DNA from 3 places in the Mesorhizobium sp. B2-2-3 genome. Region 3 is predicted to be linked to each of the others. Evidence: riboswitches for the same ligand, from Rfam matches in the RefSeq annotation. Region 3 holds a riboswitch; each other region holds the start of a gene.

Region 1 (4,304 bases), on a different contig from region 3:
CGGTTAAAATGCTTCCGGATGCATCGCCCTGGCGATCTTGCCGATCGCTTCGATGTTGGCCGGTCCGGGTGTCAGTTCGGCATAGCGAAGCGCCACGAAGCGTTCGTTCTTGACCGCGTCTATCTCCTTCATTGCCGGATGCGCTTTCAGGAAATCGAGCAGCTTCCGGTAGCCGCCGCCATCCTGATAGTCGAGCAGGATGAGGAATTGCGGATTGCGCGAGGCCACCGTCTCCCAATCCGTGTTGCCCCAGCTGGTGTCCATGTCGGCCATGATGTTGTCGCCGCCGGCCGCGGAAATCATGGCGTTGGGAATGGCGAACTTGCCTGATGTGAACGGCTTGTCCTCGCCGGAATCATAGAGGAAGACGCGCGTTCCCCTGCGGTCGCCGACCTTTGCGGCGATTTCGGCGAGCTGCGCCTTCCAGCCGGAGACGAGCTTATCCGCTTCGGCCTCCTTGCCGAAGATCTTGCCCAGCTTCTCGACATCGCCATAGAGCAGGTCCATCGAAGCGGCAGGCCGGTTCTTGTCGAGATGGACGCAGCTTTCCGTCAGCACCAGGGTCTTGATGCCGTGTGGCGCCAGCGTATCGGGCGTCACCTCGCCGCCCGGCTTCATGCCGTAATACCAGCCGGCGAAGAAGAAGTCGGGCTCGACAGCGACCAGGTTTTCCAGCGTCGGATATTTGGGCGCCAGTTCCGGGATCGAGCCTTGCTCGGCCTTGAATTCGGGGCCGACCTTGTACCATCCGGTGATGCCGGTCAGGCCGACGATCGACGGCTGCAGCTTCAGGGCGAAGGCCATCTCGGCCATGTTGAGATCGTGAATGACAGCGCGCTTTGGAGGCGCGTCGAAGGTCAGCGACTTGCCGCAGCTGTCGACCGTCACCGGAAAGGCGAAGGCCGTAGAGGCCAGCAGGGAGAAGGCAAGAGATACGGCAAGGCGTTTCACGGATGTTGCTCCTTCGTTGCACGGGAATTGGATCTGCGCTCACGAAGATGGCGCGGCACGGTTCGGAACCTCGAACACCGTCAGCTCGCGGTCCTCCGTCGGGTGGCGCAACCTAAAGACCTCGACACCGAAGATCTCGCGGATCAGCTGCTGAGTGAGTGCTTCGCGTGGCGGCGCCAGCACATGCAACCGGCCATGGCTCATCACCGCGACCCTGGTGGCGAAAGGCGTCACCAGCGCCAGATCGTGCAGCACCGCGATCACGGTCATGCCGAGGCCTGCAACCAGTTCGAGCAACTCGCTGCGCGCCCGCGGGTCGAGATGGTTGGTCGGCTCGTCGAGGAACAGGATCTTCGGCTCCTGCGCGATGGCGCGGGCAAGCTGGGCGCGCTGGCGCTCGCCGCCCGACAGCGAGCCGATGGTGCGGCCAAGCAGCGGCAACAGCCCGGTCCGGCGCAGAGCCTCGACGACAATGTCGCGTTCCTCGCTCCTGTGCCTGCGGCCGGTATGCGGAACCCGGCCGAGCTCGACATAGTCGATCACCGCCAGCCGTGGATCCGGTTGATCGGTCTGGCCGACGACGGCGATGTGCAGCGCCCGCTCGGCGGTCGAAATCCTGTCCAGCAAGCGCCCGGTTAGCTTCACTTCGCCCGAACTCGGCCTCAGCATGCCCGATAGCATGCGCAGCAATGTCGTCTTGCCGGCGCCGTTGGGACCGATGATGGCGAGACGGTCGCCCGCCGCCACCGAAAGGCTGACCGGATACACCAGATGCAGGCCATCCGCCGCTGCGGCCAGGTCGCGGGCATCGAGAAGCGGCGCGGTCATGGGCAATTCCTTGCAGGGCCTGCCGGAATACGGGCCAGCGTCTTGCTTGCCAGTCCTGCCGGACGCTGGCCTGAATTCACCTCGGTGGCGATATCGCGGCAAAGCGTGCACACGACGATGCGATGCATGGCAATGCGATGTACGCGATCGATGGAGCCGTCCAACTTCCGTCACTTTCAAAATGGCGACGGAAGGAAGCTGGCTTGAACCGGTCGACAAGACCGAAACCTGCGTCTCCTCCCGGCACACCCCGTCCGGTCAACTCATGCAGATGGCAGGTCTCCTGGCTCGCGGGTCGTTGCGCCATCCTGCCTTCCCAGCCTTGCCGGCCAGTGGCTTCTCGGATTTTGCTCGCCGCTTACAGTTGCGGGGGCAGCCATGGCTTCGACCCGAAAATCGGGCCTCACCATGTTCCCTTTTCACCCCTCGCCTTGCGGCGCGGGGACCATCACGAGTCGCAGCCTAGGATGCAGGCAGCGTCAAGGCAAGGTCGATGTATGTTCTGTTATAACAATACAAACGTGTGGTCAATCGCTATCGCGCGCCACCAGTTCCAGCGGCCAGACCTCGCGAATGATCTCTGGCCCTTTCGCGCCGGCGAAAGCCGGGAGCGAGGCGAGCAGGATTTCGCCGAGCCGCCGCCCCATCGGGTCAAGGCTCGGACGAAAGCCGGTCAGCGCCGGCGAGAAATAACGGCAGAGCGGCGTGTCGACGATGACGATCACCGCGACATCCTGCCCGGGCTTGATCCCCATTTCGGCGAGCGCTTTGCAGCCGCCGAGCGCCATCGAGTCGTTGTTGAAGATAATCGCGGTCGGCGGATCCTTCGACCGCATGACTTGCGGTGTCACCGCGTAGCCACCGGCTTCGTTGATAAAACCGTCCACAATCAGGCCGGGATCGACTTCGATGCCGTGCCGCCGCAGCGCCTTGCAATAACCCTCCAGAAACAGATAACCGAAATTCAGGTCAAGCGACGGCCGGATGGCGGCGATGCGGCGGTGGCCACGCGCAACCAGCCGGTCGACCGCATCGGCGCCCGCCTTCTCGAAATCCAGATCCAGAGAGGGATAGCTGTCGTCGCCGGACCGGCTTCGGCCGAGCGTCGCGAAGGGAAAGCCGGCCTTGCTCAGATAGTCGATGCGATCGTCCTCGCGCCGCGTCCAGGCCAGTACGACGGCATCGGCACGACGCGTCTCGACGACGCGGCGCAGCCGCTCCTGTTGATAATCCGCCGGCGCGCCCATGACGATGATCAGGTCCAGCCCGCACTCGGCCAATGTCGCTTGCAGTCCGGTGAGGAACGGAATGAAGAACGGCTCGCCATACTGCTGGTCGCCCGGATGCGGCTGCAGCATGAAAGCCACGGCATGGGTGGTGCCGCGGCGTAGGTTCCTGCCCGAGTGGTTCGGTGAATAATTGAGCTTCCGGGCCGCCTCGAGCACGCGCTGGCGTGTCTCGGCGTTCACGTCGGCGCGCCCGTTAAGCGCGCGCGAGACTGTACCGATCGAAATGTTCAGGTGCCGCGCAAGATCGTGAATGCTGGACGCCAAGACCTCCCCCTCCTGCTTCTGGCTAGCACCAGCCGGTCGTGCGGCCAAGGCGTTTCAGAGCCGACGGTACAAATCCGATTGACAATATATGCCATCGGGTGTGTCATCGTAAACGTTTACGGAAGTCATTTACGGACTGCCGTGGGTGCCAGCCAGGAGGGGTTGGCCGGAGGAGCGCTGGATGATGCACGTCGTCCTGGTCGGGTGCGGAGCCATGAGCAAAACCTGGCTCGAGGCCATCAGCCAATCCCCTGCCGTCAGGATCGTCGGTCTCGTCGACCTCGACGCCGACAGGGCGCGCCAGCGGGCCCGCGAATACGACCTCGCAGGGGTCGCGATCGGGACCGATCTCGACGCCATTCTGGGCCAGACCCGACCCGATGCGGTGTTCGACGTGGTCGTGCCCGCCGCCCGCGGCGCGGTGGCGAATTCGGCCTTTGCCCATGGCTGTCACCTGTTGACGGAAAAGCCGCTGGCCGACAGCCCGGACAATGCGCGCGCCATCATCGACGCTGCCCGGCGCGCCCGACGCGTCCATGCCGTGGTGCAGAACCGCCGCTACGTCGCCAACGTCCGGCGCATCCGGCGCTTTCTCGGCTCCGGCGCCATCGGCGCTGCGACCAGCATCCATGCCGATTTTTTCGTGGCACCGCATTTCGGCGGTTTCCGCGAAGACATGCGCCACGTGCTGCTGCTCGACATGGCGATCCATACGTTCGACGCCGCCCGCTACATGGTCGATGGCGAGCCGACCGAAGTGTATTGCCGGGAATGGGAGCCGGCCAATTCCTGGTACCGGCAGGGATCGTCGGCAAGCGCCACCTTCGAGCTCGGCCAGGGCAAGATGTTCACCTATCGCGGCAGTTGGTGCGCCGACGGTTTCCGCACCAGTTGGGAAGGCAGTTGGCGCATCGTCGGCGAACGCGGCAGCCTGACCTGGGATGGTCATGACGAGTTGAAGGCCGAAGCCGT
Region 2 (4,304 bases), on a different contig from region 3:
GGCACCGGCTTGGCCGAACTCCTTGGTGATCGCCACGGTGCTCACTTCCGTCGTCGCGAAGGTCGCGCCGATGAAGATCAGGGTGAAGGTGATGATCTGTACCGGCCGCAGGCGGATTGCCGAGCCAGTCGAACCATGGTCCACCGGCCGCACTTTCGGCTCGGTCGATCGCTGCAGGATGAATGCTATCGAGCCCAAAGCGAGAAACAACGTGCTCGCCAGCATGCCTGCTTCCGGAAACAGCGCCGCACTGAGGCCCACCGACAGCGACGCGCCGGCGATATAGACCAGTTCGTCGGCCGCCGATTCGAAGGCGAAGGCGGTGTTCATCTCCGGCCGGCCGCGAAAAAGCTCGGTCCAGCGCGCGCGCACCATTGCCGGCATGCTGGGCATGGCCGCTGCCAGCAGCGCCGACACGAACATTGTCCATACCGGCCAATCCTGGTTGGCCGACGCAATCAGCAGCAGGAATGCCAGCACGGAGATGATGGTGGTGGGCACGACGATCCATGTCTGGCCGAGGCGGTCGACCAGCCTGGAGATCTGCGGCGCCAGGAAAGCGTTGGCCAGCGCGAATGTCGCCGAGACGGCACCCGCCAGCCAGTATTCGCCACGCGTCTGCGACAGCATCGCCACGATGCCGATCGGCGCCATGGCGATCGGCAGGCGCGCCATGAAGCCTGCAGCGGCAAAGCCCTTGGCGCCAGGGGCTCGAAAGATCTCGGAATAGGGGTTCTGCATGGTCCGTTCCTCGACAAAAGGCGATTCGGAAATTACATACGATGCGTATGAACTAAATAGATCATACGTCGCGTATGTCAATTGGCATACGTGACGTATGTGGATAAGGCCAGAAGAGATGCACAAGCCCCGCAGGGAAATGATCGCCGAAACGCGCGCCAAATTGATTGCCGCGGCCCGGCATGCGTTCGGAACGATCGGTTATGCCGAGGCATCGATGGATGATTTCACCGCATCGGCCGGGCTGACGCGCGGTGCGCTCTATCATCATTTCGGGGACAAGAAGGGGCTTTTGCAGGCGGTTATCGCCGAGATAGACGCCGAGATGGCGGCACGGGTGAATGAGGTTGCAGCGAAAGCACCGACCCGCTGGCAAAGCTTCGTCGACGAATGCACGAGCTACATCGAAATGGCGCTGGAGCCGGAAATCCAGCGCATCATGTTTCGGGACGGTCCGGCCGTGCTGGGGGATCCCGCGCAATGGCCGAACGCCAATGCCTGCGTCGCGTCGATGACCGATCACCTGACGACGCTGCAGGGCGACGGGGTAGTTGTCCCGGGCGTAGACCCCGAGACCGCGGCACGGCTGATCAACGGGGCGAGCAGCCAGGCGGCGCAGCGGATCGCCAATTCGAACGACCCGGAAGCGACATCAAAGACCGTGGTGGCGGCATTCAAGCAACTGCTCGAAGGATTGTTGAGGAAGGATGCCGGAGCCGCCTGACGACGGCAGGCCGCCGGCAGCTCTGGGCATGCCGTATCCGCAATCAAATCAAGGGTTTGTCAGACTTTTCGCATGTTGCCGCCTTGAGGCGTGCGATCGTTGATTTGAGCGGAACTTCGCCCTGTCCGCAAAACGTCTCGCTCATGATCAGCTCGGGCAGCGGCAGCCGCCGCCCCCAGCCATGTGTTTCGAGGTCCGGTTTCGGCGCGAACTCCGAGACACGGCCGACACAGAGATAGGCCACCGGCGTCACATGCTCGGGAATCGACAGAAGGCCTTTCAACGCCTGCGCCTCGATAATGCTGACCCAGCCAACGCCGACGCCTTCGGCGCGCGCCGCCAGCCAGAAATTCTGCACCGCGCAGACCGTGCTGTAGAGATCCATCTCGAGATTGTGCCAGCGTCCCAGCGGCGAACCCTGTGAGCGTCGGCGGTCGCAGGTGATACAGATATTGAGCGCGCTTTCGCAGATGCCTTCCAGCTTGAGCTTGCGGTAGAGTGCCCGCCGCTCTTCCTCGATCGCCGGCAATTCCTGCTCGCGCGCAGCGAGGAACAGGTCGCGCACCTGTTCCCGTCGTTCGGTGCCACGAATGACGATGAAATTCCATGGCTGCATGAAGCCGACCGATGGCGCGTGATGGGCGGCAAGCAGCAGCCGCGCCAAGACCTCGTCGTCGACGGCCTCTGATGTAAAATGGCTGCGGACATCGCGCCGCGTGAACATGGCGCGGTAGACCGCATCGCGCGCCATCTGGTCGAATCCGTCACCCACGGGGATGGTCATATTGTCCGGCATCGCTTGTCCCCTTGCGATTGCAATCAACTGCCGTCCGCCTGACCATGCGGATGACGATGCCTGCCAGGCCGGTCTTCTGGCTCGGGATCAACCCGCATCCGGCGCCTTCCCGTCATCGACAGTGGCATTTACCGGCGCGGTCCCCCTTACAGCGTTGGGCACGCCACGGTATCAAACCGTGTTCCCGATTCTCCCGCTCGCGGCGGGCACCAGGCAGTGGCGGGGACTTTACGACGAAGCCCCTGCGCCGCCAATCCCCGCGGCGACGCGAACGGACGCAAGCGCGATTTTCCCCAACCATCAGGCCGCAACGCATGGCCATCGCCGCGCCGGGGCACTAGATAGGGAGCATGGCCACTCGTCTCTACACCCATCCGATCTTCCTCGAGCACATCACGCCACCCGGCCATCCGGAGCGGCCGGACCGCTTGCGCGCCATCGAGCGCGTGCTCGACGACGAGGCTTTTGCCGCGCTCGACCGCCTCGAGGCGCCACAAGGCGACGAGGCCACCATTCTCTACGCGCATCCCGAGGATTTCGTCGAGCGGGTACGCGCCGCCATTCCCGAGACGGGCATCGCCCGCATCGATGCCGACACAACGGCCAGCCCGAAGAGCTGGCAGGCGGCGATCACCGCGATCGGAGCCGCCAACGCCGCCGTCGACGACGTCTTTGCCGGCAGGGCAGACAACGTTTTCGTCGCCGCCCGGCCGCCCGGCCATCATGCCGAGAAAGCGACCGCGATGGGCTTCTGCCTGTTCAACACGGCGGCCATCGCCGCACGTTATGCACAGCGCAAACACGATATCGAACGTGTCGCCATCGTCGACTGGGACGTGCATCACGGCAACGGCACGCAGGATGTTTTCTGGGACGATCCGTCCGTGCTTTATTGCTCGACGCACCAGATGCCGCTCTACCCCGGCACCGGAGCAAAGAACGAAACCGGCGCCGGCAACATCGTCAACGCGCCGCTTGCGCCGCAGACCGGCAGCGAGGCGTTCCGCGATGCCTTCCTGTCGCGCGTGCTGCCCTCGCTCGACAATTTTGCACCCGACCTGATCATCATTTCGGCCGGCTTCGATGCGCATCATCGCGACCCGCTGGCCGAGATCAACCTGACCGAGGATGATTTCGACTGGGCGACCGGCCAACTCATGCAGCGCGCGGCGCGCCACAGCGGCAACCGGCTCGTCAGCCTGCTCGAGGGCGGCTACGATCTGCAAGGATTGGCATTTTCGGTCGCCGCCCATGTCGGGCGACTGATGAAAGGATGAATGATGGCTGGTGAAACCAACGAAGACGTCAAGGCGATGAGCTTCGAACAGGCTCTCGACGCGCTGGAGAAGATCGTCGATGATCTGGAGCGTGGCGATGTGCCGCTCGACCAGTCCATTAGGATCTACGAGCGCGGCGAGGCGCTGAAGGTGCATTGCGACCGGCTGCTCAAGGCGGCCGAGGACAAGGTGGAGAAGATCAGGCTGTCCCGCGACGGCAAGCCGGTCGGGACGGAGCCGCTGGACGCGGATTGAGGCACGCAGCCGTCTCTCTGGTTTTTGACACGATCATGATTGAGGATAGAACGCGTCCCGATTGAAACGGCTCCAGGACAAGAGGAGATACGGAAGCGATGTGCAGAAACATCAAGACCCTGTTCAATTTTGATCCGCCGGCGACCAACGACGAGGTGCGCGATGCAGCCCTTCAATTCGTTCGCAAGCTGAGCGGAACGACGCGGCCTTCGAAGCAGAACCAGCACGCATTCGACCATGCCGTCGAGGCCATCGCGGCGTCGGCGCGCGAGCTTCTCGATTCGCTTGAAACCAACCAGCATCCGCGCAATCGCGAGGAGGTTGCGGCCAAGCTGCGGGCGAAGGCGGCGATCCGCTTTGCCTGATCTGGCCAAAGCAGCCATCGGCCGCTGACAAGGAGAGTTCATGAGCTTCTTTCCCGGGAAGGATCCTGAAGCCGGCGATGCCTTTGCCAGCGACCAGATCGAATTGATGGTCATTCCGAACGCCAAGGACATTGGCGGTTTTCAGG
Region 3 (4,304 bases):
GCGAAATGGTGCTTGGTCAGCCCCATCTCGGTCACCAGGTCGGCCGCCTCGACCAGCGCCGGCTTGGCGTTGCGGCCGGTGACGACGACATGCAGGCCCTCGCGGCGCGCTTTCAGCGCGGCAACCACCTTGTCCAGATCGAGATACTCGTAGCGCAGCGCGATGTTGAGTTCGTCGAGCACGACGAGACTGATCGACGGATCGGCCATCAGCTCCAGCGCCTTGGCCCAGGCGGCCTCGGCCGCCGCGATGTCGCGCTTCAGATCCTGCGTCTCCCAGGTGAACCCCTCGCCCATCGCGTGCCAGACGACGCGGTCGCCGAAGGCGGCGAAGGCCTCCTTCTCACCCGTATGCCATTTGCCCTTGATGAACTGGACGACGCCGACGCGCTTGCCGTAGCCCAGCATCCGCAGCGCCAGGCCAAAGGCAGCCGTGGTCTTGCCTTTGCCCGGGCCGGTGTTGACGATCAGCAGCCCCTTTTCGACCGTCTTGCTCGCCACCTCGGCGTCTTGGACCGCCTTGCGCTTGGCCATCTTGGCGCGGTGGCGCTCTTCGTCCTTTTCGTCGATGTCGGTCATGTCACTTCACCTTGAGCGGCAGCCCCGCCACCATCAAAAGCACGCTCTCGGCAATCGCCGCGACCTGCTGGTTGAGCCGGCCGGCGGCGTCGCGGAACCGGCGCCCCAGCGCATTGTCGGGCACGATGCCTTGCCCGACCTCGTTGGATACCACGAACCAGGGTCCGCGCGGCCGCGACAGCATGTCAGCCAGCCGCCGACATTCGGCCTCTACATCATGATCGGCCAGCATGTGATTGGTCAGCCAGAGCGTCAGGCAGTCGACAAGGACCGGCTGGTCCTCCGGTAGGGCCTCGAGTGCACCGACAAGGCCAAGCGGTGCATCGATGGTCGTCCAGCCCTCGCCGCGCCGCGACCGGTGCAACGCGATGCGCTGCTGCATCTCGTCGTCATAGGCTTGCGCCGTGGCGATGTAGGTCCATGGCGAAGGCAAGGCCGTCATCAGCGTTTCGGCGTGCGCGCTCTTGCCGGAGCGCGCACCGCCGATGATGAAGGTCAGTCTTCCGCGATCAGGCAAAGCTGTCGCGCAGGCTCGTCGCGCTGCCGGTGAAGCGTCCACGCACCACGCCGACGGCAGCGCCGAGCACGAGCCAGAACACCAGGTTGGTTACGGTCACCGCCACCACGAATTGATGATGCAGGCCTTCCGGAATCGGCGTCTCGAAACTGTCCGGCTGCGGCGCGCCGACAATATGCGGCGCGACGATCAACACCACGCCCAGAATCGCCAGCGGCAGTGATTTGCGGAAGGCGATCAGGGCAAGGCCGATCGCCGTCGCCGCCACCGTCGCCGTCCACCAGATCTGGCGTGGCAGAAGCTCGGCGGCAGGCATGGCCGGCAGTTCCGGCGGCAGGCCGAGGCCCGGCGCCAGCGTGAACACGGCAAAGCCGGCCAGTCCCCAGAACACGCCCTGGCGCCAGTTGCCGATGCCGCCGGCGAATTCCGAAACCGCGACCAGGACCAGCGCGAAGCCGATGCCGGTGACGATGTTGGCAAGCACGCTGAAGGCGAAGCGCTCGAAGCCGTCGGCCGGCGCCCAGCCTTCCTCTTCAGCCGGAACAGCTTCAGCGGCTGCCGGCGCGGCGGAGCTCATGGCATTGCCCGCCGGGGCGGCAGAGTTCATGGCGTTGTTGTCGGTCGGGGCCGGTGCGGTATGGTCGTGGTGGTGGCCGCCGCCGGCCTGTTCGTAGACTTCCGCCTTCAGGATCAACGGCACGGTGGCATAGGCCTGCATGCAGGCGAGAACGACACCGGCCACGAGCCCTGCGATCGCCGCGATGAACACGACGTTGCGAAACAGGTTCATGATGTCAAATCCCTATCAGTGGCAGGGAAACGCCATCGAGTGGCGATAGTCGTGCGCGGCATTGTGGACCGCGTCGATATGCGAGAAACCGACAAAGCCTACGACGAAAACGCCGAGCAGCGCCGCGAGCGCGAGCTGCAGGAGGCGCGACTGCGAGGAGATGGAGGCGCCGAGGGAGACGGAAGCGGTATTCATGTCTTGTCCTTTCACCCTCCACCCGAGGGCATCGAAGTCAGTTTCCTGTCGCCGGCAGGTCTCCTGGCTCGCGGATCAGCGCCCTTCCCCACCTTCCCGAAGAAAATCTTCAGTGGCATATGGAGAGGACTACCGCACACAGTTGCGGGGGCAGCCACGGCATTGGGCAACAAATCTGCCCGCACCGCATTCCCTCTTGGCTCCAATCGGAACCGACGACGAAGGTGACTATAGGGAAAATCGCCGCATCCGGCAAACCAAATTCCGACGGCGACAAGCGCTTTAGCGCCGTCCGGCCGCTTGCTCCGCTGCAATTGACAATTTCCGTGGCCGGGTGTCGGCTGCCATCCTCACAGGAGGCCAGCCATGCAGCCCGTCCAGAGCCAGCACGCCCCCTATAACGGCCTCACCCGGGCCGAGCCGACATTGCCGTCCTCGGCCTATTGGGATGCGGCGGCCTACCAGCGCGACCTCGACGCCATCTGGTACAGGAACTGGCTGCTCGTCTGCCGTGAAGCTGATCTCGCCCAACCGCTGGCTTTCCACACCTTCCGTGTCGGCACCCAGGAGATCGTCGTGCTGCGTGACGATACCGGCGAACTGCGCGCCTTCCACAACACCTGCCGGCATCGCGGCTCGCAGCTTTACCAGGAACGCGAGGGCCGGCTGAAGGCGCGGCTGATCACCTGCCCCTACCACGCATGGTCCTATTCGCTGCGCGGCGATCTCGTGCGCGTGCCGTCGAAAACGCTGCCCGAAGGTTTCGACAAGGCGGACCATCCGCTCTATCGCGTCGCGCTGTCGGTCTGGCGCGGCTTCGTCTTCGTCAATCTCGCGGAAGATGCCGCCGGCTCGGCGCAATCATCCTTCGACCCGGCCTCCGGCGATCTCGGTAACTGGCCGCTGGAATCGCTGGTATCGGGCCATGTGCTGCGCAAAATGATGAACTCCAACTGGAAAATCTTCTGGGAAAACTTCAACGAGTGCCTGCATTGCCCCGGCGTCCACAAGGACCTGTCGCGGCTGGTGCCGATCTACGGCCGGGGCCTGATGGGCCGGCATGACGACCCCGAATGGACCCGCCATGCCGACAATGACGCGCCGGAATTTTCCGGCGGGCTGCGGGCGGGTGCCGAAACATGGTCACGTGACGGCCAGGCGCATGGGCCGGTCTTTTCGGGCCTGACGCCGGCCGAGCACGCCGCCGGCCAGACCTACGCCACCAGCCTGCCCTCGATGTTCATCGTCGGCCACGTCGACTATGTCAGGTCCGTACGGCTGGTGCCGCTTGGCCCCGAGCAGACCGAATTGACCGCCGAATGGCTGTTCGCGCCCGACGCGCTCGCCGCCACCGACATCGACAACATCGTCGGATTCGGCACCCAGGTGCTGGAGGAGGATGCCGCGATCTGCGAGGTCAACCAGAAAGGGCTGCGCTCCATGCGCCATAAGGCCGGCGTGCTGATGCCGGAGGAGTACGACCTCCACCGCTTCCACGATTGGGTACGCGAACGACATGCTGCGCTTGTGCCGTAAGCTTCACAGCGACTTCGGCAGATACCGCCAGGTGACATAACCGCAGACCGCCGCAAGCAGGCCGAGCGTGACGAAAACCGAGCCCAGTCCGAAAAAGGCCAGCACCACCGAGTAGACCAGCGGCGGCGTCAGTTCGGAAAAGTCGAGATAAGTGCGGTAGACCGCAGCCATCTGCGCCCGCTCATAAGAGCGGACCGAGCGCATGAAGGCGGTCGAGCCCAGCGCGTCGAGCGCGATGGTGAAGAAGGCGCCGCACAGCAGGAAGGCGCCGGTGACGAGCGGCGCGCTTTCGCCGACGGCACCCGCCGCCAGCAGCACCACCGACATGGCGAAATAGGCAAAAGTCATGGTCCTGCGGCCGCCGAAGCGCTTGCCGGCCTTGCCCCAGAAAATCGCCATGAACAAAAGCGCGTTGCCTGCCGAAACCAGAATGCCGCCGGCAAGTTCGCCCTCACCGGTGATGACCATGAACAGCGGACCATAGACGAAAAATGTCGTCCAGAAGCAGGAGCGGCCGAAGGCGATCAGCCAGGCCAGCCTCAGCCTCGGCTGCGCGACGAAGCGGCCGATATTGGCCAGCGGGTTGACCGGGCGCGTCTTGCCCGGCCGGATCGAGGGATTGTCGCCGAGCCGGTAGGTCCAGAACAACGCCAGCAGGGCCAAGGCGAATACGGCGACCGCGCCATGC

The links. Region 3 has a riboswitch for cobalamin ahead of FJ951_RS17895 (CbtB domain-containing protein). Riboswitches for the same ligand answer to the same signal wherever they lie in the genome.
Region 1: linked by a shared signal. The riboswitch ahead of FJ951_RS14640 (ABC transporter ATP-binding protein) and the one ahead of FJ951_RS17895 (CbtB domain-containing protein) in region 3 are both predicted to bind cobalamin.
Region 2: linked by a shared signal. The riboswitch ahead of bluB (5,6-dimethylbenzimidazole synthase) and the one ahead of FJ951_RS17895 (CbtB domain-containing protein) in region 3 are both predicted to bind cobalamin.

The regions. Positions count from the first base shown of each region.
Region 1 is NZ_VFWC01000007.1:88,275-92,578, reverse strand. Features, by position in the region: gene FJ951_RS14645 (ABC transporter substrate-binding protein) at 4-951, opposite strand; gene FJ951_RS14640 (ABC transporter ATP-binding protein) at 991-1,779, opposite strand; cobalamin riboswitch at 2,035-2,244, opposite strand; gene FJ951_RS14635 (LacI family DNA-binding transcriptional regulator) at 2,307-3,332, opposite strand; gene FJ951_RS14630 (Gfo/Idh/MocA family oxidoreductase) at 3,514-4,304, shown strand, end outside.
Region 2 is NZ_VFWC01000004.1:299,247-303,550, forward strand. Features, by position in the region: gene FJ951_RS10015 (MFS transporter) at 1-741, opposite strand, end outside; gene FJ951_RS10020 (TetR/AcrR family transcriptional regulator) at 860-1,465, shown strand; gene bluB (5,6-dimethylbenzimidazole synthase) at 1,509-2,261, opposite strand; cobalamin riboswitch at 2,310-2,490, opposite strand; gene FJ951_RS10030 (histone deacetylase family protein) at 2,612-3,538, shown strand; gene FJ951_RS10035 (exodeoxyribonuclease VII small subunit) at 3,542-3,793, shown strand; gene FJ951_RS10040 (DUF2277 domain-containing protein) at 3,892-4,158, shown strand; gene FJ951_RS10045 (pirin family protein) at 4,199-4,304, shown strand, end outside.
Region 3 is NZ_VFWC01000009.1:71,562-75,865, forward strand. Features, by position in the region: gene cobO (cob(I)yrinic acid a,c-diamide adenosyltransferase) at 1-578, opposite strand, end outside; gene cobU (bifunctional adenosylcobinamide kinase/adenosylcobinamide-phosphate guanylyltransferase) at 580-1,095, opposite strand; gene FJ951_RS17890 (CbtA family protein) at 1,088-1,885, opposite strand; gene FJ951_RS17895 (CbtB domain-containing protein) at 1,901-2,080, opposite strand; cobalamin riboswitch at 2,116-2,312, opposite strand; gene FJ951_RS17900 (aromatic ring-hydroxylating dioxygenase subunit alpha) at 2,447-3,616, shown strand; gene FJ951_RS17905 (MFS transporter) at 3,620-4,304, opposite strand, start outside.